Maricaulis maris: one gene and its partner. The protein of the gene in region 1 interacts with the protein of each later gene in a pairwise test. Links are inferred from orthologs where the notes say so. Each region holds a gene or a part of one and is shown in the gene's direction. Other genes may lie near its edges. The genes, in order: mrdA and AAA969_RS07620.

Region 1 (11,931 bases):
CACTACGGTCTGATCGCCCCGCCCGCCGATGCCGATATCATCCTGGCGGCGGCCAAGGGGCCCGGCGGCGCGGTGCGTCAGGAGTTCGAGAAGGGTAGCGGGCTGATCGGCTTTTGGGCGGTGCACCAGGATGCATCCGGTCAGGCCCGGGAGCTGGCGCTGGCTTACCTCGCGGCGATCGGCTCGGGCCAGGTTGGCATTTTCCCGACCACCTTCCGCGAGGAGACGGTTTCGGATCTGTTCGGCGAACAGGTTGTTCTGGTTGGCGGCTTGGTGGCGCTGGCCAAGGCGAGCTATGAGCGCCTTGTGGCGGCCGGTGTCAGCGAGCGCATGGCCTATATCGACTGTGTCCACGAGATCAAATATCTCGCTGACCTGATCCAGTCCCGGGGCATCGCCGGCATGTATGAGGCGATCTCTGACACCGCCGAATTCGGCGCCCGCCAGATCGAGGACCGGATTGCCGGCCCGGAGCTGAAGCGTGTCTTCGATGACGCCATGGCCGATATCGAGAGCGACCGCTTTGCGCGCAAATGGGTCGAGACCTATGAGGCCGGGGACGCGATGAAGGCCGAGCGCGCCGCTGACCGGACCCTGCCGATTGAAGCTGCGGGCGCGGAATTGCGGTCGCGGATTTACGGTGCCACGAAATAGCCAACAAGTGTCGGCACCTGTAATAGGGTTATTCGGAACCAGAATCGTGTGCGGGGGCACCCAAATGGCATTCAATCCTGTGAAGATCCGCCGCTATGGCGAACCCAAGGAAGTCGTGGCGCGTGTGTTCGAGGAAGTCGGCGGCATCCCGTCGGTCATGGAATTGCTCGACCTCAGCCGGACCCGCGTCTATGCGCTCGCCGATCCTGACTCTTCCAACGAGATTTCCTACGCCCGGATCGCCAAGCTGACCGAGTCCGGCGCTTCCGCCGCGGCCCAGCATCTCGCGGCCCTCGCCGGCGGGATCTTCCTGCCGATCGAGAAGGCTGACGATGCCAACTGGCTGGCACTTGCCGGTGAGGCGAGCCGCCGCAATGCGCGCAATATTTCCGCCATCATGGAAAGCCTGAGCGAGACCGAGAAATCGCCCGGCCGCATCGACCAGGACGAGGCCCGCGAGATCCTGAAAGTGCTCGACGAGCAATTGGGTGTGCTGGCCATCCAGCGCGTCAAGCTGGCGGCCATTGCTTCCGGCGAGGCCATCGACATGAGCGGCCAGCCGCCGCGCGATGAAAACGGCGCAGGGTGATTGCCCGCCGGGCAAAGCGTGCTTAGTTAGGCGATCCCTCGCTTTGACCGGGCTCCTGCTGACATGAACCGACTGACCGATTTTTTCCTGCGTATGGACGCCCGCGCGGTCCGCGCTGTGGGTGTGTCGGTTGCCTTGTTCGCGGTGGTCGCGATCGTGTTCGTGATCGGGCGTTTCGTGCTCGATGTGGAGCCGGGTGCCGCGGGCAGCTGGTTCGAGGCGTCGGCCAGCCAGTGGTACGCGCTGCCCCTGACCATCCTCGTCTTCACGGCCCTGTCCTTCGTGGGGGCGCCCCAGTTCGGGCTGGCGGCCGCGTCCCTGGTCGCTTTCGGGCCGACGAATGGCGCCATCTATGCCTTCATCGCGACCCAGGTTTCAGCCGCCGTCAATTATGTCATCGGGCGCTATTTCGGCGCCGATCTCTTCAAGCGCTATGGCGGCGACTGGGCCAACCGCATTTCCGATTTTATCGGGCGTAACGGCTTGTTGGCCTCGATGGTGGTCCGCTGGGTCCCGTCCGGGCCTTTCATCGTCGTCAATATGGGATTTGGTGTTGCCCGCACGCCCTACTGGGCCTTTGCGCTGGGGACGGCGCTGGGATCGGCGCCCAAGATTTTCATTGTTGCCCTGATGGGGGAGAGCATCCGGACCATGCTGTCGGAGGGCAAGGTGCTGGTCGGCATTGCCTTTGCGGCCGCCGCCCTGGCCTGGATCGGCATCATGCTGCTGGCCCGGATCTGGTTGCGCCGCAACCGGGGGGCGTCGGCGGTGCTCGCCAAGGATGCCGCGGAAACGCCCGCATCCGAGACCCGGTCACCGAAAACCTGAGCGGGCGCCTGACGACTGATTAATACCTGCCCTGTAACAGCGGGAATGCCCGTCCGCCCCTTGCAATCTTGTGCGGAGCATCGCACAACAAAAACAGTTGCACCGCGGCTTTGCCGCCACACTTGTCGAGATTCACCGCCCCCATGCTCAATAGCCTTTTCGGTTTGCTCTCTGCGGATATCGCCATCGATCTGGGAACCGCGAACACGCTTGTCTATGTCAAGGGACGGGGCGTCGTGCTCAATGAGCCGTCGGTCGTCGCCTACAAGATCGAAAAAGGCCGCAAACACGTGCAGGCGGTGGGCGCCGAAGCCAAGCTGATGCTGGGCAAGACACCGGGCAATGTTGAAGCGATCCGGCCGATGCGCGATGGCGTCATCGCCGACTTCGATGTTGCCGAGGAAATGATCAAGCATTTCATCCAGAAAGTGCACAATCGCCGCGCAATGGTGAGCCCGCAGGTCGTGATCTGCGTCCCCTCCGGCGCGACCGCGGTCGAGCGTCGCGCGATCCATGAAAGCGCTCTGGGCGCTGGCGCCCGCAAGGTCTACCTGATCGACGAACCCATGGCGGCCGCGGTCGGCGCCGGGCTGCCGATCGACGAGCCGACCGGCTCCATGATCGTCGATATTGGCGGGGGCACCACGGAAGTCGCCGTGATGTCGCTGTCGGGCATTGTCTATTCGCGCTCGGTCCGGGTCGGTGGCGACAAGATGGACGAAGCCATCATCAATTATATTCGCCGCTCGGCGAACCTTCTGATCGGCGAGACCTCGGCCGAGCGGATCAAGAAGGAAATCGGTTCGGCCATGCCGCCCGTCAAAGGCGAGGGGCTGTCACTGAATATCAAGGGCCGCGACCTGATGAACGGTGTCCCGCGCGAGATCGCGGTCACCGAAGCGATGATCGCCGACAGCCTGTCCGAGCCGGTCGAGCAGATCGTGGAGGCGGTCAAGCAGGCCCTCGAGGCGACGCCGCCGGAGCTGGCGGCTGATATTGTCGACAAGGGCATTGTCCTGACCGGCGGCGGTGCACTGCTGCGTAATCTCGATACCGAGCTGCGTGAGCGGACCGGCCTGCCTGTCAGTCTCGCTGATGACGCGCTGTCCTGTGTCGTGCTGGGTTGCGGCAAGGCGGTTGAAGACCTTCGGATCTGGCGTCCCATACTCTCCGAAGCGGTGTAATCTCCACCAACGTAACGGGGGAGAAGGAGTGAGGCGTTGGCGTCACGACGCTCGACACGACATGATGGTGACCAGGGTGTCCGCTTTTCGCGAACGCTGTTCATTGCCCTTCTCGTCGTTTCCGGCGCGTTGATCGCCTTTGATCGTCCGGCCTCCCGCTCGGCCCCGTTTGCCAGCTTCCGGGCCGGCTTCACCGATGTCGCAGCCCCGCTTCTCGATCTGGTTGCCCAGCCCCTGCGCGGGATCAAGAATATCGGTCCCTACTGGCGTCGACAGGGCGAACTCGTCGATGAGAATGCCCAGCTGCGCCAGCAATTGATCGAGGCTCGCTACTGGGAAGACCTGGCTTATCGCCAGCGCGACCGCATCGAAATCTATGAAGACGCCCTCGATGTGGAGAGCGCTGCCATCGAGGACCGGATCGGCGCCTGGACTGTCGCCGACCCGCGTGGCCCCTTTGTCCGGGCGCGCCTGATCGGCCGCGGCAGCGAGGCCGGTATCAGCGACGGCTTCCCGGTGATCAATCTTTATGGCCTGGTGGGGCGGGTCTACGAGACCGGCCGCCGCTCGGCGCGGGTGCTGTTGCTGACCGACCTCAATTCACGCATTCCCGTCATGGCCGACCGCTCGAACGCCCGGGCGATCCTGGTCGGGGACAATTCTGAGTTCCCGCGTCTGGACTATGTTGGCCGGGCGCCGGACATCCAGCCCGGCGACCGGATCGTATCGTCCGGTGATGATGGTATCCTGCCGCGGGGCTTGCCGGTAGGTGAGGCGGTGGCGACCCGCGATGGCGGCTGGCGCGTCCGGCTCTATTCGGACCAGGCGCCGGTCGATTTTGTCTGGGTCTGGCCCTACCAGCGGGTGACGCCGCCGGACCGGGAGATCGAGCCGGAAGTTCCGGAAACCGCAGGTCCGGCGATCGCCGAGACCGGTGACGGGAACAATGATGGCGACAATGACGTCGATACCGACGGGGCCAATGCGGCGGAGGAGGTCCAGTGAGAAAACCGACTGACCGAAGCTCGCCCTGGCTCGCCGCGACAGGCTGTCTTGTCTCTGTCCTTCTGGCGCTGATCGTCCAGGCCTCGCCGACCCGTCTCGTTGACGGGCTGACGATCATGCCGACCTTGACGCTGATGGCCATTTTCCTGTGGTCCGGTGTTCGCCCGCAATTCATGCCGCCGATCGCGGTCTTCGCCATCGGCTTGACCCAGGACCTCCTGACCGGCGCGCCGATGGGCGTATGGGCGCTGTCCTACCTGGTCTCGATCTCGGTCTTTCGTTTTCGCGGGGAAGAAGGCATGCCGCGCGATCTGCCACCCGTGCTGCTGCGCTTCGGCGCCACGCTTCTGCTGGCCCATGGTCTCGCCTTCGCGGCGGGCAGTTTCGCCCTCGAGCAGATGGCCGACCTGCAGCCGCTGGTGATCGAGATCGCCGCGTCGCTCCTGATGTTCCCGCTGCCAGCCTATCTGGTCCTGAAACGCCGCCGCTCACGCGGCTCCGGCTTTATCGGAGGATGAGGACGGTTTTCCATGCGTGCTGACCGCCAGGAACAGGATCTGAAATTCACGCGCCGCGCCCTGCTGACCGCAGGCGCGGGCGGTCTCGCTTTCCTCGGGCTGGGCGCTCGCCTGTATTCGCTGCAAGTCCTCGAAACCGAACGCTACCGGCTGATGTCGGAAGACAATCAGTTCAATTTCAATCTGCTGCCGCCGTCACGCGGGCGGATCCTCGACCGCTTCGGTGTTGCCGTGGCCGATAATCGGGACAGCTATCGGGTCCTGCTGGTGCCCGAGCAGTCCGGCGATGTCGGCTCGGCGCTCGACCGCCTCCAGCCTTTCCTGCCGCTGAGCAATTATGAGCGCGAGCGTGTCCTGCGCACGGCCCGTGGCCAGCGCAGCTTCCACGCCATCACCGTCGCCGATGATCTGGACTGGCATACCTTTGCCTCGATCAATCTCAACGCCCCGGATCTCGCCGGTGTGACGCCGGATGTCGGCGAGGTGCGCTCCTATCCCTATGGCCCGTCCTTTGCCCATGTGATTGGCTATGTTCAGCCGCCCAATGACGACGACATTGCCAATAATCCGCGCGATGCCGAGCGGCTCCTTCGCCACCCGGGTTTCCGCGTCGGCAAGACCGGGGTCGAGGTCGCGCGCGAGATGGATTTGCGCGGGCAGGCCGGTGCCCTGAAGACCGAGGTCAATGCCCGCGGCCGCGTGATCCGCGAGTTGCCAGAGCAATCGACCGAGCCGGTCGCGGGACGGGATGTCGTCCTCACTCTGGATGCCGATATCCAGCGCTTTGCCCACGAACGGCTTGGCCAGGAAAGTGCCTCGGCGGTGGTGATGGACGTCAATACGGGCGAGCTGATTGCGCTGGTCTCGACGCCCAGCTTTGATCCCAACCTGTTTGTTGGCGGGATTTCCTCGGCGGATTACGCCGCCTTGCGCGACAATGACCATAATCCGCTGTTCCAGAAGTCGATCCAGGGGACCTATCCGCCCGGCTCGACCTTCAAGGCCGTGGTTGCGGCGGCCGCGCTGGAGCATGGCGTCATCCCGCCGACCGAGCGGGTGAACTGTACCGGCTCGGTGCGGCTCGGAAATCGCGAATTCCACTGCTGGCGTCGGCGCGGCCACGGGCCGGTCAATCTGCGCGATGCGGTGAAGACTTCCTGTGACATTTTCTTCTACGAAATCGCCGAACGCCTCGGGATCGATCGCATCCACGAGATGGCGACCCGGTTCGGCATCGGTGAGCAATTCGACATCGGCATCGCCGGTGTGCGTCGCGGCAATATGCCGAACCCGGCCTGGAAGCGGGCCCGGTATGACCAGGGCTGGTCGACCGGCGACACCTATAATACCGGGATCGGGCAGGGCTTCGTGACCACATCGCCCTTGCAGCTGGCGGTGATGACGGCGCGCGTGGCCTCGGGCCGGGCGGTGACCCCCACCCTCTATCGCAATGCGATGATGCCGCCGGCGGCCCATATCGGTGTCAACGATGCGGCGCTGGCCAGCGTCCGCGACGGTTTGCGGGCCGTTGTCGAGGAGCCGGGCGGGACGTCCTATTCCCTCGGCGGCCTCGGGCTCGGTGATATCGAGATGGCGGGCAAGACCGGCACCGCGCAGGTCTATTCCATCACGGCGGCCGAGCGCGAAAGCGGCGTCCGCGAGCAGGCCGATCTGCCCTGGCGTCTGCGCGATCATGGCCTCTTCATGTGTTACGCGCCGGCAGCCGAACCGAAATATGCCTGCGTTGTCGTTGTCGAGCACGGCGGCGGCTCCTCAGCCGCGACGCGGCCGGCGCGCGACATCCTGCAACGCACCGTCGCGCGGGATCCGTCCAGCCGGGCCGGCGTGTTTGCCGATCTAGGCAACAACGTGCCGGGAGGTGCCTGATGGCTGTCTTCCGCGAGAGTGTGCCGCGCGACCTGCCCGGCAAGATGATGGAGCTGAACTGGACCCTTGTCCTGCTTCTGGTCCTGCTCGGGGCGGCCGGTGTCGGCATGCTCTACTCGGTCGGTGGCGGCAGCTGGGAGCCGTGGGCAATCAATCACGCGATCCGCTTTGCCCTCGGCTTTGCCGGCATGCTTGTGATTGCGATGTTCCCGCCGCGCTTCTGGATGGGAGTCGCCTATCCGGTCTATGTCGGGGCACTGATCCTTCTGGTCCTGGTGGAGATCGGCGGGGTCACCATCAATGGCGCCCAGCGCTGGGTTGATCTCGGACCGATCCGGATCCAGCCGGCGGAGATCATGAAACTCTCGCTGGTGCTGGCGCTGGCGCGTTTCTACCATGACCTTCCCGACGACAAGGTGACGACGATTTCCGGTCTCCTGCCGCCGCTGCTGATCATCGGACTTCCGGCCGCCCTGATCGTCAGCCAGCCGGACCTCGGCACGACGCTTTTGCTGGCGGCGACCGGTGTGATGGTGATCTTCATGGCCGGGCTGAGCTGGTGGTTCATCCTGATCGTCGGCGGGGCCGGCCTGGTCGGTGTTGTCGGCATCGGACTCTACGGTCTGGAGAATATTCTCGCCGACTATCAGATGGATCGCGTGCACGCCTTCCTCAATCCGGATTTCGACCCGCTCGGGATCAACTATCACCCCAACCAGGCGGTGATCACGCTCGGTTCGGGCGGCATGACCGGGAAGGGCTTCCTGGAGGGGACCCAGTCCAAGCTGGGCTATCTGCCGGAGATGCAGACCGACTATATCTTCACCGCGCTGGGCGAGGAATTCGGCTTTGTTGGCGGGATCGCGGTGCTGGCAGTCAATGCGCTGATCATGGCCCAGGGCGTAATCATCGCGATCAGCTGCAAGAGCCCGTTCCTGCGCCTGATGACGATCGGCATCATCACCACCTACGCCTCCTACGTCTTCATCAATATCGGCATGGTGTCGCGCCTGCTGCCGGTGGTCGGGGTGCCACTGCCGCTGATTTCCTATGGCGGCACGGTCGTGCTCGCCGTGATGGCCGGCTTCGGGCTGATCCTGGGCGCCCACATCCATCGCAATGCCGAGCCGCCGCGCGGAGCCGGCCTGTTCGGCTGATTTTGCGCCGCACTGCAACAACGTCGCGCGCTTGACCGGCTGGGCCGGTTGAGGAAGTGTGCGCGGCAATTCAGTAAGGGGTGGACGCACGCTCGCGTCCGGTTTCAGGGGAGTTTCTCATGGCGGCAATACCAGCCGGTCAGCACGCGCATTGGTCGTCGCGCTTCGCATTCATTCTGGCGGCGGTCGGTTCCGCGGTCGGTCTTGGCAATCTGTGGCGCTTCCCGTTCATGACGGGCCAGAACGGCGGCTCGGCCTTCGTCCTGATCTATATCGGCTGCGTGATCCTGTTCGCCCTGCCGGTTCTGATGGCGGAAATCGCGATCGGTCGCCACGCCCAGCAATCAGCGATCTCCTCGACCCGCAAGATGGCCCAGGAAGCGGGCAAGTCGGCCAATTGGGCGATTGTCGGCTGGGTCTGTACCGCTGGCGGCTTCCTCATCCTGACGACGTATTCGGTCATTGCCGGCCAGGTCATGGCCTATTCGGCCTCCGGCTTTGCCGGCGGTTTCGGTCAGCCCGACGGCGCGACCATGTTCTACCAGGGTCACGGCACGCAGCTGCTGTGGCATGCGGTCTTCATGCTGATCACCGTGCTGATCGTGGCCCGGGGTCTGAAGGGCGGGATCGAGCAGGTCGCGACCTTCCTGATGCCGCTTTTCTTCGTGATGCTGATCGGCCTGACGATCTACTCGCTGTTCTCCGGCGCCGCCGGTGAAGCCATCGCCTACCTGTTCACGCCGGACTTCTCGGCGGTCACGGGGGCGACCTTCGTGGCCGCTCTCGGCCAGGCCTTCTTCTCGGTCTCGGTCGCCTCGGCCATCATGATCACCTACGGCTCCTATCTCTCCAAGGACACCAATATCGGTTCGTCCTCGGTGCTGATCGCCGGTGCCGATACCGCCGTTGCCCTGATTGCCGGCCTGATGATCTTCCCGATCGTCTTCATGGTCGGGATCGATCCGGGCGAAGGCCTCGGCCTGATCTTTACCGCCTTGCCGGCCGTCTTCGCCGACATGCCGGCGGGCAATATCATCGGTGGAGCCTTCTTCGCGCTGGCCTTCATTGCCGCGATCACCTCGTCGATTTCCCTGCTGGAAGGCACGGTCGCCTTTATCGAGGAACATTCCGACTTCTCGCGTCCGACGGCCGCCTGGCTGCTGGGCTTCTTCGCCTTCATGATCGGCTCGGGCGCGGTCTACTCCTCGACCTTCGCCGGCGAGTTTGTTGACTGGCTCTCGGGCAGCTTCCTGCTTCCGCTCGGCGGTCTGCTGGTTGCGGTGTTTGCCGGCTGGGTGATCCCGAAAACGATCATGCGCGACGAGTTGAGCCACGCCTCGAACGGGCTGTTCGCCTTCTTCCACTTCTGTGTGAAGTTTGTGGTCCCGCCGGCGATCGGTCTCATTTTGCTGCTGGGTCTGGACGCCAAGTTCAATGGCGGCGGCATCGGGGCCTTGCTCGGCCTCGGCTAGCCGAACTTGTCGGCAAAGGCGTCGGTCGCACGCACCAGTGCGTCGACCACGCCCGGCTCGCCGGCTGCATGGCCGGCATCGCCAATCAGCTGGAGCCTCGCCTTGGGCCAAGCCCGGGCGAGGCTCCATGCCGTTTGGGGTGGCGTCACCACGTCATATCGGCCCTGGACGAGAATGCCCGGCAGATGCTTGTAGCGGTCGGCATCCTCGATCAGCTCGCCATCGCGCTCGAAGAAGCCCTTGTGCACGAAATAATGGCTCTCCAGCCGGGCCAGCGCGTCAGCGCGTACCGGGTCGGCGAGGGGACCGGCGGGGTCCCCGGTCATCGAGATCAACGCACTTTCCCAGCGTGACCAGGCCAGCGCATCGGGGCGGCGGCGGATGATGTCCGGCTCGGCGAGGCGTTCGTAATAGGCGCGGATGATGTCTCCGCGCTCCTCCGGGCTCAGCGGATCAACGAGGCGTTCCCAGGCGTCCGGGAAGAGCATGTTGGCGCCATCCTTGTAGAACCAGTCGAGCTCGCGCTGTGTGCAGGTAAAGATGCCGCGCAGGATCAGGCCGATGCAACGGTCGGGATGGGCGCGCGCATAGGCAAGTGCCAGCGTGGCGCCCCAGGAGCCGCCAAACACCACCCATTTCTCGATGCCCATGACCTCCCGGATCCGTTCAATGTCGTCGATGAGGTCCTGGGTCGTGTTGTGCGCCAGCTCGCCGTGCGGGGTCGATCGACCACAGCCGCGCTGGTCGAACAGGATGACGCGATAGCGGCGCGGATCGAAAAACCGGCGCAGCGCCGGTGAGGCGCCGCCTCCGGGGCCCCCGTGCAGGGTGACCACCGGAAGGCCATCGGGACGACCGCACTCCTCGACATAGAGGTCGTGGCCATTGCCGACCGCCAGTCGCGAGGCCTTCAGCGGGCGGATCGGCGGATAGAGGAGGCGGCGGGAGTAGGATGCGTCCATGTCGATCACTGTGCCGTTAGCCAGTCCTAAATACAATAAACCATAGCCTAGAAGGCCTTCGCTCTATATCGTGCATCACGTTGGGGCTGACCATTGATCTTGGGATTGTTTGAGTAATGAGCGCATTCCGGCGAGCCGTTCTGGCCATAAGTTTTTGCTGCCTTGCCTCTGCCTGCGCCAGTGCGCCGATTTCAATCGCCGCATCCTCGCTTCCCGGCTCTGCCGGCCCCTCTACCCCCGCCCACCGTCAGCTCGACAGCGCCGTTGACCGTTTCAACACGCGCCTCGAGGCGCGTGGCCTGATCCGCCAGGCCAGCTCGATGGACACCGCCATGCGCTGGATGAACCAGCTGGCGGGTCATGACAGTGAGAGCGGGCCGGGCGGCCTTGCGCTCTATCTTGAGGTCGGCGACGTCGATCTTGAGGACGCGACGGCCGTCGGGATTGTCCAGGCCGATCTTGTCGATGTCTGGCGCGCCGCCGCCGGGATCGACGCCGCCAGCCGTGCGCTGCTGGTTGAGGGTGCGGGCCTGTCGCGTGCCGAGGTCACCGACGCACTCGGCGCCGTCGAGGGCGCCATGGCCAATGCACAGAGCGCACAGTCGGTTTTTGACGCCGCGATGCTTGAGATGATGTCGCTGCACGATGCCGAGGCCCTGTCGGGACTGCGGGTTGAGCGCGATTTGCTGGCCTTGCGGATCAGCGATTTGCGCGATCGGGCCGATGAGCTGGCCGATCTGCGCCGCCAGATGCGTAACCCGGCAATTTCCTGATGATCCATCCTGATGAGGTGAAGGGCTTTCTCGACCCCGAGGAAGGCCGGGAGCTGGCCAGCCTGGCCGGCGAGGCGGGACAGCTCGGCCCGGTGCTCGAGATCGGATCCTATTGCGGCAAGTCGGCGCTATATCTGGGGCCCGCCGCGCGCCAGGCCGGGACTATTCTCTACACCCTGGATCACCACCGTGGCTCGGAAGAGCACCAGCCCGGCGAAGAATACCACGATCCCGAGCTCTACAATGCCAAGCTGGGCGCGGTGGAGACCCTGCCAGCCCTGCGCGAGACCCTGTTCCGGGCCGAACTGGAAGATTGTGTCATTCCGCTCGTCGGCCGCTCGGCGGTGATCGCCGCCAACTGGACCACGCCGCTGGGCATGGTCTTCATCGATGGCGGGCACTCCATGGAGGCCGCGCTGGCCGACTACCGCGGTTGGGCCGGACGGGTTGTCGCCGGCGGCATCCTGGCCATTCACGACGTCTTCCCGAATCCGGAAGATGGCGGTCGTCCGCCCTATGAAATCTGGAAGCTCGCCTGCGCCTCGGGCCTGTTCGAGCCGGTCAGGCGTACAGGAACGCTGGAAGCTTTGCGGCGGCTTTGACCGTCGGGTATTCCGGCAGGTGATTGGCGACCAAGAGGTCGCTGCCCCGGGTCAGCCCGTCGATCGCATCGGCGGCGAGGATCAGCGCGCCGGACGTCCAGGACGGTCGCTCGCGTGGCCAGATAATCGATTCCTCGAACTGCCAGCCCATCCAGTAGCCGCCATCGTGGGCAATCAGTGGTGCCAAGTTGGCGATCAGGGCGCGCGCCTGCTCGGTCTTGCCGACCGCCTGGCAGGCCAGTGCCAGTTCGGCGGTCTCCGCGGCGGTCACCCAGGGCTGGTCGGAGACGCAGCGGCAAC
Region 2 (12,153 bases), 500 kb from region 1 along the record:
GATCTCGATCGCCTCGATCGATTCGACCGACAGCGGCGCGATCGGGAGTTCTTCACCCGGCTCGCGGTTCTCCAGGGCCTCGATCGAGAATTCCGGTGCCAGGATGCTGTCATCGGCGGTCACCGAGATGCTCATTGCGAAGCGCTGTTCGATCATCAGGAGATGATCGCGCTTTTCGTTGAGCAGGTAGATGGCCACCGAGGTCGGAACGGAAATGCGAACCCGCTTGGCGCGACCGCGCGTGCCTTCCTTTTCCAGGCCGCGCAGGGCGACGAGGGCACTCGATTCGGTCGAGCGCAGATGGCCGGTGCCCTTACAGGTCGGGCAAGTCGTGGTGGAGCCTTCCAGCAGGCTGGAGCGGCGTCGCTGGCGCGAGATTTCCATCAGGCCGAATTGCGAGATGCGGCCAACCTGCAGGCGGGCGCGGTCACGCTTCAGCATGTCCTTCATCTTCTTCTCGACGGCACGATTATTCTTGTTCTCGTCCATGTCGATGAAGTCGATGACGATCAGGCCGGCCAGGTCACGCAGTCGCATCTGGCGGGCGGCCTCGGCCGCCGCTTCCATGTTCGTCTTGAGGGCGGTCGCCTCGATATTGCGCTCGCGGGTCGACTTGCCCGAGTTCACGTCGATCGAGACCAGCGCCTCGGTCGGGTTGATCACGAGATAGCCACCGGACTTGAGCGGCGCGACGGCCGAATAGATCGCCTCGAGCTGGGCCTCACACTGGTGGCGCAGGAAAAGCGGCACGGTTTCCTTGTAGTGCTGCACCTTCTTGGCATGGCTGGGCATCAGCATCTTCATGAAGGCTTTCGCCTCCTTGTAGGCTTCTTCACCCTCCACAAGCACGGCGTCGATCTCCTTGTCGTAGAGATCGCGGATCACCCGCTTGACCAGATTGCCTTCCTCGTAAATCAGCGCCGGAGCGACCGAATTCAGGGTCAGTTCGCGGATATTGGTCCACAGACGCAAAAGGTAGTCGGCATCGCGCTTGATCTCGGTCTTGGTCCGGGACGCCCCCGCTGTGCGGATGATCAGGCCGACACCCTTGGGCAGATCGAGCTCGGACACGACCGACTTCAGGCGCTTGCGATCCGACGCATTGGCGATCTTGCGGGAGATCCCGCCGCCCCGCGGCGTGTTCGGCATCAGCACGCAATAGCGGCCAGCCAGTGACAGATAGGTCGTCAGCGCGGCCCCCTTGTTGCCACGCTCTTCCTTGGCCACCTGCACCAGCAGGATCTGGCGGCGCTTGATGACTTCCTGGATCTTGTACTTGCGGAACATCTGGCGACGGCGACGGGCGGCCTGCTGGTCGCTGATATCGTCTTCCTCGCTGTCGTCCCCGATGGTTTCAGGGGCTTCACTCTCGCTATCGCTGTCAGCGTCGTCGCCATTGCCGGCGGCGACGGTTTCGGACTTGGCGTCGTCAGCCTCGTCTTCATCGTCATGCGCCGCAGAGGCTTCTTCCTCGGCGAGGGCCATGCGGTCCTCGTAAGGGATCTGATAGTAATCCGGGTGGATTTCATTGAAGGCGAGGAAGCCGTGGCGATTGCCGCCATACTCCACAAACGCCGCCTGAAGCGAGGGCTCTACACGCGTTACCTTGGCGAGATAGATATTTCCGCGAATGGGGCGGCGAGCGGCCGCTTCGAAGTCAAAATCCTCAACTTTCGAACCGTCGAGCACGACGACGCGGGTCTCTTCCGGATGACCCGCATCGATCAACATTTTCTTGGACATTAAAGTCGTCTCCTGCGCGCGCGCACGATCGCCTGTGAGCCATCAAATGGCGAGACAGGGACAAGCGTGGCGGCGGGGGCGAGATGGACGGGGTGCGGCCTGTTTTCATTGCTCTAGGCATCAGGCGCTCCCCGCGCATCGGCAGTTACCATAAGCGTCCAGCACCGTTTGGGTGGACGCGGCGGTCGGGGCCCCGGATTATTCTTCGGTCGGACCGGGGCGACGATTAGCGTGTTGGCAGGCCTGTGAGGCCCAGCCGCTTCGCGCCCGGCGCATGCACTCGACCGGCTTATCCGGCGGTGCGTCGCCAAGGCCTTGGCAACATGCAACATTCGAATGCGGAAGAAAAGGCTTTCCCGCCGTAGGCGAACGCCCGCTGGAAAAACCGTCCCGGCATCAACCAAACGTCAAGTTCCGTGCGTTAGCGTTCCGCAAAAGCCGTGGACAGAATCACGGTGTGTGCGATGGTGTAACAATGCGGGTTCAACAGTTTTTCATGGCGGTGTCAGCCGTTCTGGCGGCCGCCGGAACGGGCTTCGCGGACCAGGAGGTCCGTGATGTTCGCTTTGGCGTGGAAGCCGCGACGACGCGCGTCGTCATTGAAACATCCGAGCCGGCCGAATTCCGGGCCTTTACCCTGGACGGCCTGTCCGACCGTCTGGTCGTTGACCTGCCGCAGGCGCGCTGGTCGGTGGCCAATCTCGCATCGGGTGAGGGGGTCGGACACGGCCTCGTCGACGGTTTTCGCTTCTTCGACAATTCCGCGTCGAGCTCCCGCGTGGTGTTCGAACTCGAACATCCTGCCGTTATCGTCAGCCAGTTCGCCCTCGATCCGGCGACGCCGGGCGGCAATCATCGCCTGGTCATCGATATGGAACGGTCCACTGCGGACAGTTTCCAGAACGCGTCGGGGTTCAATCATACCCGCGCTGACTCACTTGATTCGCTGATCGCCGAACGCGTCGAGGCCGTTTACGTGCCGCCGCAGCGCGAGCGCCGCGTCATCGTTATCGATGCCGGGCATGGCGGCCGCGATCCCGGTTCGATCGGTCGCAGTGGTACCCATGAAAGCCAGGTCACGCTGGAGGCTGCCCGCGAGCTGCGCCGTCAGCTTCAGGCGACCGGACGCTATGAGGTCCTGATGACACGCGACCGCGACGTTTACCCGTCCTGGGAAGAGCGGGTGGGCGTGATGGAAGACGCCCGCGCCGACCTGTTCCTGTCGATCCATGCCGACAGCTCCAGCAATCCGGATGTCCGGGGCGCGGCCGTCTATACACTGAACGATCGCGCCGAGAACCGGGCGCGCGCCCGGGCCCGGGAAGATTCGAACCATACCCAGCAAGCCGATGTGAATAATATTCTGGTCGAGCTTGAGCTGCGCGAGAAGCGCAACCAGTCCTCGGCCTTCGCGGAAGTCCTGCTGGAGCATCTCGACGACGCCGGACCGCTCCTCGCCAATCCGCATCGCCAGGCCAATCTCTTCGTGTTGCTGGACCCCCGGGTGCCCGCTGTCCTGCTCGAGATGGGCTTTGTCACCAACCGTACCGACGAGAGCAATCTGAACTCGCCGGCCGCGCGTCGTCGGCAGATGGAAGCGGTTGCGCGCGGGATCGACAGCTATTTCGCGCGGCGTGGTGATGATGGCGAGTTGCTGGACGAGACGGCGATTGCACTTCCAGCCCGCTGACTCCCTTTAATCTCGCGGCGAGCGCGGCCATAATGCCGCCGCGGAGTCATGCTCAATCGCACAGGCTGACCGGCGGATAGAGTGGCCAGAGGGCAAAATGAAGATCTTCACCTTGCGTAATGTCTTGCGGACAGCCCTTTGGGGTGGGATCGCGGCTGCGGTTCTTGCCGTCATCGGCTTCATTGCCGTTGCCGTCTACGTCGTTCGGGTGACCGATGATCTGCCCGACTATCAGCAGCTGGCCGAGTATGAGCCGCCGATCATGAGCCGGGTGCATGCCGGCGACGGTCTGCTGATCGCCGAGTATGCGCGTGAGCACCGGGTCTTTGTGCCGATTGCCAACATTCCGCAGAATGTCGTCCACGCCTTTATTTCGGCCGAGGACAAGAATTTCTACGAACATGGCGGCCTCGATTTCCGAGGCATTATCCGGGCCGGGCTCTCCAATATCAGCAATGTCCTTCAGGGGCGCCGCCTCGAAGGGGCCTCGACCATCACGCAGCAGGTGGCCAAGAACTTCCTGCTGTCGAGCGAGCAGCGCCTGGAGCGCAAGGTCCAGGAAATGGTCCTGTCGCGCCGCATCGAGCGCGCCTTCACCAAAGACCAGATCCTCGAGCTCTATCTCAACGAGATCTATCTCGGAAACCGGGCCTATGGGGTTGCTGCGGCGGCCCTGAACTATTTCGGGCGTTCGCTGGACGAGCTCGAGCTTCACGAGATCGCTTATCTGGCGGCGCTGCCCAAGGGGCCGGCGAATTACCATCCTGAGCGCCATCACGAGGCTGCCCTTGAGCGCCGCAACTGGGTGCTCTCGCGGATGGCTGAAAATGGCTATGTGACCGAGGCTGCCGCGCGTGAGGCCATGGCCCGCCCGCTGGAAACAGTCGATCGCCTGTCCGGTGCGACCTACACCGCGGCCGAGTATTTCGTCGAAAATGTTCGCCGCGAAGTGTTCTCGCTTTACGGCGAGGACGAGCTTTATGATGGCGGCCTGTCAATCCGCACCACGCTCGACACGCGCATGCAGCTCGCCGCTCGCAGCGCATTGCGGGGCGGCCTTGAAGCCTATGATCGCCGCCACGGCTATCGCGGCGCGCTGTCGACGATCGAGCTGGGCGACGGCTGGACCGAGCGTCTCGCCGAAGTGGACATCCCGCGCGATCTGGACGAGGGCTGGCTGCAGGCCGTCGTACTCGAGACAACGGCCAATGCGGCCCGGATCGGCCTGCTCAATGGCGAGGAAGGTTCGATCCCGATGTCGGCGCTGGAATGGGCACGGGAAAACCTGCCCGACGGCGAAATCGGCCCGGCCGTCAGCCGTCCGTCCGAGGTGCTGACCGCCGGTGATGTCATCCTGGTCGCCAGCATTGCTGACCAGGAGGGCTTCTCCGAGGGCCAGTATGGCTTGCGTCAGGTGCCGGCGATCAATGGCGGGATCATGGCGATGGATCCGCATACCGGCCGCGTGCTTGCGATGGTCGGTGGCTATTCCTTCCAGCACAGCCAGTTCAACCGCGCCACCCAGGCGCGCCGGCAACCGGGCTCGGCGTTCAAGCCCTTCGTCTATGCCTCGGCGCTGGACAATGGCTATACCCCGGCCAGCCTGATCCTCGATGCCCCCTTCATCGCGTCGGGGGGTGCGGATGAGCGTTTCTACATGCCGTCCAACTATTCCGAGCGCTATTATGGCATGTCGACCCTTCGGCTCGGACTGGAGCTGTCGCGGAACGTGATGACGGTTCGCCTGGCCCAGGAAATGGGGATGGCCCCCATCGTCGATTACGGCGTCCGTTTCGGGATCTATGATGATCTGGAGCCGGTTCTGGCGATGGCGCTCGGCGCTGGCGAAACGACGCTTTACCGGCTCGTTTCGGCCTATGCGACGATGGTCAATGGCGGCCGCCGCGTCGAGCCGACCATCATCGACCGTGTCCAGGATCGAACCGGCGCCACCATCTTCGCCCACGAAGTCCTGCCCTGTGACACATGCGATACCGCTGATTGGGACCGCCAGACCGTTCTCGAACCGCGTTTCCCGGAGACCCGTGAAGAGGTGATCGATCCTGTCACCGCCTACCAGGTCGTGCACATGCTTGAAGGCGCTGTGCAGAGCGGTACGGGGACCGCGCTGCGTTCATTGCCCTGGACCCTGGCGGGCAAGACCGGGACCACGAATGATTTCCGCGATGCCTGGTTCATGGGCTTTGGTCCCGACCTGGTTGTCGGCGTCTATGTCGGCTTCGACACGCCCTATCAGCTGGGCGCGGGCGAGGCGGGGGGCCGCGTCGCCGCGCCGATCGCGCGTGACTTCCTCGAAGTCGCCCTTGAAGGCTATCCGGTTGCCCCCTTCCGCGTTCCGCCGGGTGTGCGTCTGGTTCCGGTCAACCGCGTCGATGGCGAGCCCGGCGTGCTGGGCCAGTCCGGCGTGATTCTCGAAGCCTTCCGCCCGGGCACAGAGCCCTCGCGCCAGACCGATGAAGAGGAAAGCGGTCTCAGCTTCGCCCGTTCCTCGGTCAGTGATGATCCGCTCGCCTTCCTGCTTGCCGAAGAGGAAGAGGGTGATGAGGATGAGGAAGAAGACGAGCTGGGCGGTCTCTACTGATCCGGCCGGTCCCGTCTCTGCACGGCATGGCTTGTTTCGTCGAGCCGCGCTGATTATCCCTTGCGACCGAATGATTTAGAAGACCAGCAGGATTGACCGCCCATGCGTGCTGACATCCAGACCCTGTCCGACGAAATCCAGCAGGCAGTTGGCCTGCTGAGGAGGCGTCTTTGACTGGGATACAGCCCAGAAACGTCTCGACGAGCTGAACGCGAAATCGGAAGCCCCTGATTTCTGGAACCAGCCGCAGCAGGCCCAGGCGCTCATGCGCGAGCGCAACCGTCTGGAAGCCGCGATCAAGACCGTGATCGAGGCCGAGCAGGAATTGTCCGACAGTCTCGAGATCATCGAGCTGGCCGAGATGGAAGACGATGCCGACATGGTCGAGGAGGCGGTTGCCGGTCTCACACGGCTGGCAGAGCGCATGCGTCGCGCCCAGCTTGAGACGCTGCTCTCGGGCGAGGCTGATGGCAATGACGCCTTCGTCGAGATCCATTCCGGCGCTGGTGGCACCGAGAGCCAGGACTGGGCAGCGATGCTGGCCCGCATGTATACCCGCTGGGCCAATGCCCATGGCTACAAGTCCGAGATCATGGAAGAGCAGGCTGGCGAGGAAGCCGGGCTGAAATCAACAACCATCCTGGTCAAGGGCGAGAACGCCTATGGCTGGTTGAAAACCGAGGCGGGCGTGCACCGCCTGGTCCGGATTTCGCCGTTCGACTCCAGTGCGCGGCGCCACACCAGCTTCTCTTCGGTCGGGGTCTACCCGCAGATCGATGACGCGATCGAGGTCGACATCGACGTGTCCAAGGTGCGTACCGACACGTATCGCGCCTCCGGTGCCGGTGGCCAGCACATCAACAAGACCGATTCTGCCGTCCGCCTGACCTATGACATGCCGGGCGAGGAAAAGCCGATCGTGGTCCAGTGCCAGAATGACCGGTCCCAGCACAAGAACCGGTCAACCGCGTGGGAGATGCTGCGGGCGCGTGTCTACGAGGTCGAGCTGCAACGCCGCGAGGCCGCAGCGCAGGCCGAGGCGGACAGCAAGAGCGAAATTGGCTGGGGTCACCAGATCCGCTCCTACGTCCTGCAGCCCTATCAGATGGTCAAGGATCTGCGGACCAATGTGGAGACGTCGAATACCGGCGGCGTTCTTGATGGTGATCTCGATGCCTTCATGGCGGCGGCCCTGGCGGCGCGCGTCGGTGGCGACGAGGACGACGCCTGATCGGGACACGCTCTGATCGGGCCACAAAAAAAGCCGGCGCTCCGAGGAGGGCCGGCTTTCTTGTGTCTGCGTGTGTTGGCTCTAGAAGCCGGACTTGCTCGCAACGGGCGGCTCAAGCGAACCGAGCGGGTCCTGCCCCTTGGCCGGCGCCGGCGGCTTGCTGTCAGCTTTCGCCATCGGTTCGGCCTTCATGCCGGTATCCTTGGCGACCGCCGGCTGGGACGGTGTGGTATCCTTGAGCGGATCCGAGGAATGGCGGCAATGGCCGTCGAAGAATGCGCCACTCTCGACCGACAGGGCGGCATGGACAATATCGCCTTCGATACGAGCCGTAGAGGCCAGCTGGACCTGACGGGCGCGAACGCTGCCCGTGACGCGGCCACGAATGACCACGGTCTCGGCCTGCACTTCACCGGACACGGTGGCGTCCTCGCCGATAATCAGTGAGCCCGCGCGCACATCGCCATCAACCGTGCCATCCAGCTGGATTTCACCGTCAGAAACGATCGTACCCGTCAAAACGAGGTCGCTGGAAAGGATAGAGGGGGCTTTCGATTTCATGGCGTTCCTTTTCGGGGGGGCGCTGTTGGCGCCGGTCTCGGGAGAGGAGTGGTTGTTACCCTTGTTGAACATATTGGCCAGCTCTCAATAAACGCTCAGGATCGATTGCCGATCCGTTATACCAGATTTCATAGTGCAGGTGCGTGGCCGTACTGCGACCCGTGGACCCCATCCCCCCGATACGCTGTCCGCGTTCCACAGTATCACCACGCCGCACGTCGATTTCGTGGAGATGTCCATACCGGGTCAGGAACCCGTAGCCATGATCGATTTCCACAGTACGACCATAGCCGCCACGCCAGCCGGCGTAAACAACCCGCCCGGGACCGGTCGCCTGGATCGGTGCCCGGCGGTAGGCCGCGAAGTCCATGCCGCGGTGGGAGGTCGGCCGGCCGTTGAACGGATCAATGCGGACGCCGAAATCACTGGTTTGCCGGTAGGTGTCGCCGACCGGCTCGCCCAGCGGTCCCGCCTGGACAAACTCTTCCAGTTCTTCGACTTCGAGGAGTCGCGAAGCAATCCGCGTGATCCGGCTGGAGAAGGCCTGGTCAAGATTGACCGAAGAGGCGTTGGCAAAGGCATCCGACTCGGAGAGCGGAATGAAGGGGCCGCCGGTCTCTGTGCTGTCCCGGTTGTCGGCGATCACGGCTTCGAGATCGAGGCCGGTCAGACGCAGGACAGCGCGCAGGTTCTGCAGGCGGGCTTCCGTTGCATCCTCGGCCTGGGCGAGGACGCTGTCCTGCTCGCCCATCAGATAGGTCACCTGGTCTTCCGGCTCGCCGGAGGCCGTGGCAGCAATCGCAATCAGCGGGTCACGGGCTTCGCGCGGGGTCGGGTCAGCCGGCGTTGCCGCCATCAGGACACGACCATCATCAAGCGCGGGAGAGGGCTCCATCTCCTGACCCGTCAACTGCTCGGCAAATTCGACGAGCTGACGCAGGGTCTCGTGGCGCATCTGGAATTCGTAGGCGGTGCGGTCGAACTCCTCCATCCGCGATTCCATCAGCGAGATGGCGGTCGCTTCAGTCGCACGGGCTTCGGCGACGAGACGGTGGGATTCAAGACGTTCGCGTTCGATCTCATGTTCCTTGGCGGCCATGGCCTGGCCATGGAAGGCCACAGAGACCGTGGAGAAACAAAGCCAGCCGGCCAGGACAGTCGCCCCCATGAGGGCTGAAATCTGAACCGTCGTGGAGATCGCGAAGTAGCGGACCTGACCATCGGAACGATGGTAGATCTGCCGGTCCGGAAACCAGCGTTGAGCCGTTCCCCAAACAGCTTCTTTCACTCGTGTGAACATCCAATACGCCGTTCAGTTATGGTTGCCCCGAACCCCAAGGCGAGCATGTGACACAAATCGGGTCCGAATATCAACAAGCCGATGCAAGAGATGCGCCGGATCAGGCGAGGCTTTCGTAGAAATCAGGCGTCAGATCGGCCTGGAGCCGGGCCGCGGCGTTGAACGGTGGCTTGAGGCCACCGGGAAATTGTTGGCGAACAAGCGTCTGGAACAAGGTAACCGGGTCTTCGCCGGCCCGCTCGGCGACATGCCGGAACCAGCGCGCGCCAGCTGCGACATGCCCGATTTCCTCGGCATAGATAATGCGCAGGCAGGCGGCACTCTCGGCATCCCCGGCAGAGGTGAGCCGGTCGATCATGCCGGGTGTGACGTCAAGGCCGCGCGCTTCCAGGACCAGCGGCGCGACCGCCAGCCGCGCCGCCAGCGAGTCGCGCGTCGCCATGGCGGCGTCCCAAAGGCCGTTATGGGCCGGAAAATCACCATAGGCGGCGTCGAGCTCGGCGAGGCGTGTGGTGACAAGGCGGAAGTGCCGGGCCTCGTCATCGCCGACGCCGACCCAGTCGCTGACGAAAGCGTTGCGGGTCGCGTCGCAGAGCGCCGCGTCGGTGGCGTAGCGGGCCACCATGTCGAAGGCGAGGTCGATCGCATTGAACTCGATATGAGCGACCGCGTGGAGCAGCGCGATGCGCCCGTCCGGACTGTTCAGGCGACGACGCGGGACATCGCCGGGCGCAACCAGAACCGGTCGGGCCGGCCGTGCCGGCGGATCCGGCGGGCGCCCGGCGCGGGCCGGCAAGGCGCACGTCCCGCTGCGCCAGATCGCGGCGACCTCCCGGGCCCGGTCTGACTTGGCAACCGGATCTGCCGTCGCCAGCACACTTCGCGCAAGCGCTGTTATGTCCGATGGATCAGCCAAGGTCGCGCACGGCGGCGAGGACTTCATCGACATGGCCCTTGACCTTCACCTTGTGCCAAATCCGCGCAATGCGACCCTCGCGGTCGATCAGGAAGGTCGAGCGATCGATGCCCATATACTCCCGGCCATAGAGTTTCTTGAGCACCCAGGAGCCGTAAGCGTCGATCACTTCCGCGTCCGGATCCGACACGAGACGCACCTGCAACCCATGTTTGGCCTTGAAATTGTCATGCTTTTTGACGCTATCCTTGGACATGCCGATGACGATCGCGCCGGCTTCGCCAAACGCGGGCGCGGCTGCCGTGAAATCGAGCGCCTCGGTGGTGCAGCCGGGTGTGTCGTCCTTGGGGTAAAGATACAAGACGACGATCTGGCCACGCAAAGCGGCAAGATCGATCTCTTCACCGCCGTCGGCGGGTCGTTTGAACGTCGGAGCAAGGTCGCCGGTTTTGAGTTCAGTCATGTCATTCCCCTGTCTGGTTATGCCTGCAAGGTCGTCCTGGCCGTGTAATGTGCGTCTCCAGCCCGCCACGTCCAGTGTGTGGACTGCGGGAGGGGCGGTCTGAATGCTGCGCAAGTCAGCCAAATGGACGTTGATCTACCTGCTCGAGGCCGTCGCCGCCCTGCTGGCGCTGGTGATCTTCGGCGTGGGATTCGTCCTTTGGCGGCTGTCTTCAGGCCCTGTCGAGCTCGAATTCCTGCGCGAGGATGCCCAGTCCATGCTGGCATCAGCCTTCGAGGGCGAGGTGGTGGCGCTGGGCAGTTTGCAGGCGCGGTTTGATCCCGCGAGCCGCGCCATCGTGCTGGTCGCGACGGATGTCACCATTGCCGAGCGCTCCGGTGAAGTGGTCACCCGGGCCCCGCGCATTGAAGCCGGTCTGGCCGCCGACGCGCTGATCTTCGGCCGGATCGAGCCGGTCGCGCTGACCATTGATGGCGGGTCGGTTTCGATCGTGCGTCGGGCCGATGGTGCGGTGGCCGCGGGCCTTGGCGGTGTCGAACGGGTGGCCTCGACCGCGCGCCTGCCGGCCCGGGGCGGCGATGACAGCGCCTCCCTGTTTGAAATCCTGGCCTCACCCGATGCGCCCGGCTCGCTCGGCCGTCTGCGGCGCCTCAACATTTCCAATGCTGCGGTCCGCCTGGTCGATGATGTGGCCGGACTGGCCTGGTTCATCGACTCCGCCGGCGTCATCCTTGACCGCGACGACACGCGACTCCTGGCCGAGCTTGAAGGCCGGTTGGCAACGCCGTCTGGTTTTGCACCGGTCGAGCTGCGATTGCGGGCGGGCGCCAATCTGGAAAGCCTGCTGCTGGAGATGAGTTTCGACGGGCTCTCACCAGCCGGCATCATACCGGACAGCGGGCCGGCCTCTGCCCTGCGTGCACTGGATGCGCCGATCAGCCTCGATTTCGTCGTGGACGCCACCCGTGAAAGCGGTATCCGGACGGCATCGCTGCAACTCGAGGCGGGGGCCGGGACCATCCTCGTCGATGGTGCCGTGCATGACTTCGCCGGAGCCAATCTTTACGCCAGTTTCGATCCCGTCGAGCGGGTCCTGACGCTGCATGGAGGCCGGGTGACGTCCGATCTGTTCGCGGCGTCCATTGAGGGTCGACTGACCGAGATCGGGGCCTATCAAGGCGCTCTGCCGACGCGGGCGCGTTTCCAGCTCGCCATTGGCGAGGGCTTCGTCGATATCGGCCCGATCTTCGAGCGGGCGCCGGAGTGGGGGTTGCTGGCGGCCTCGGGTGAAATCCGGCTCGACGAGTTCGCCGTGACACTCGACCGTCTCGATGTCGAGATCGATACGATCCGGGCGGAGCTGGCCGGCGGCGTGCAACTGGAGCAGCGCCCGGACGGTACCTGGCTGCCCAATCTTCAGCTGACCGGACCGATCGTCGGTGACGTCCAGCCAGAGACTGTCCTGGCGTACTGGCCCGTTGTTCTTGCTGATGGCGGTCGTGAATGGGTCAGCGAGGGCATTCTCGGGGGGCGCTTCTACAATGCGCGCTTCGATCTCGACCTGCCTGCCTCGGCGATTGACGCCGGGGTGCTCGAGAATGATCGCATGAGTTTGAGCTTCGACTTTGAAGACGCTCATGTGCGCTA

Evidence for each region.
Region 2: the proteins of mrdA (region 1) and AAA969_RS07620 interact in binary tests that used the Escherichia coli proteins (3 or more experiments, as listed by UniProt). The link is inferred for Maricaulis maris from one-to-one orthologs.

Annotation. Positions count from the first base shown.
Region 1 is NZ_AP027270.1:2,130,239-2,142,169, reverse strand. What follows is about bases 4,324-7,227. They hold mrdA (penicillin-binding protein 2), read left to right. Parts: upstream 4,324-4,790; coding sequence 4,791-6,665; downstream 6,666-7,227. Other genes in these bases: rodA (rod shape-determining protein RodA), read left to right, coding at 6,665-7,227; mreD (rod shape-determining protein MreD), read left to right, coding at 4,324-4,778. Also shown: ilvC (ketol-acid reductoisomerase), read left to right, coding at 1-654; AAA969_RS10165 (hypothetical protein), read left to right, coding at 719-1,243; AAA969_RS10160 (TVP38/TMEM64 family protein), read left to right, coding at 1,307-2,071; AAA969_RS10155 (rod shape-determining protein), read left to right, coding at 2,215-3,255; rod shape-determining protein MreC, read left to right, coding at 3,292-4,260; more of mreD, read left to right, coding at 4,257-4,323; more of rodA, read left to right, coding at 7,228-7,822; AAA969_RS10130 (sodium-dependent transporter), read left to right, coding at 7,942-9,294; pip (prolyl aminopeptidase), read right to left, coding at 9,291-10,256; AAA969_RS10120 (hypothetical protein), read left to right, coding at 10,373-11,029; AAA969_RS10115 (class I SAM-dependent methyltransferase), read left to right, coding at 11,029-11,631; AAA969_RS10110 (hypothetical protein), read right to left, coding at 11,591-11,931. UniProt on the Escherichia coli protein: Catalyzes cross-linking of the peptidoglycan cell wall. Responsible for the determination of the rod shape of the cell. Is probably required for lateral peptidoglycan synthesis and maintenance of the correct diameter during lateral and centripetal growth.
Region 2 is NZ_AP027270.1:1,626,977-1,639,129, reverse strand. The notes cover bases 3,157-6,282. They hold AAA969_RS07620 (penicillin-binding protein 1A), read left to right. Parts: upstream 3,157-3,530; coding sequence 3,531-6,035; downstream 6,036-6,282. Other genes in these bases: AAA969_RS07625 (N-acetylmuramoyl-L-alanine amidase), read left to right, coding at 3,157-3,433. Outside these bases: AAA969_RS07630 (Rne/Rng family ribonuclease), read right to left, coding at 1-1,743; more of AAA969_RS07625, read left to right, coding at 2,240-3,156; AAA969_RS07610 (polymer-forming cytoskeletal protein), read right to left, coding at 7,348-7,827; AAA969_RS07605 (M23 family metallopeptidase), read right to left, coding at 7,883-9,115; AAA969_RS07600 (ferritin-like domain-containing protein), read right to left, coding at 9,228-10,070; AAA969_RS07595 (peroxiredoxin), read right to left, coding at 10,036-10,506; AAA969_RS07590 (AsmA-like C-terminal region-containing protein), read left to right, coding at 10,610-12,153. UniProt on the Escherichia coli protein: Cell wall formation. Synthesis of cross-linked peptidoglycan from the lipid intermediates.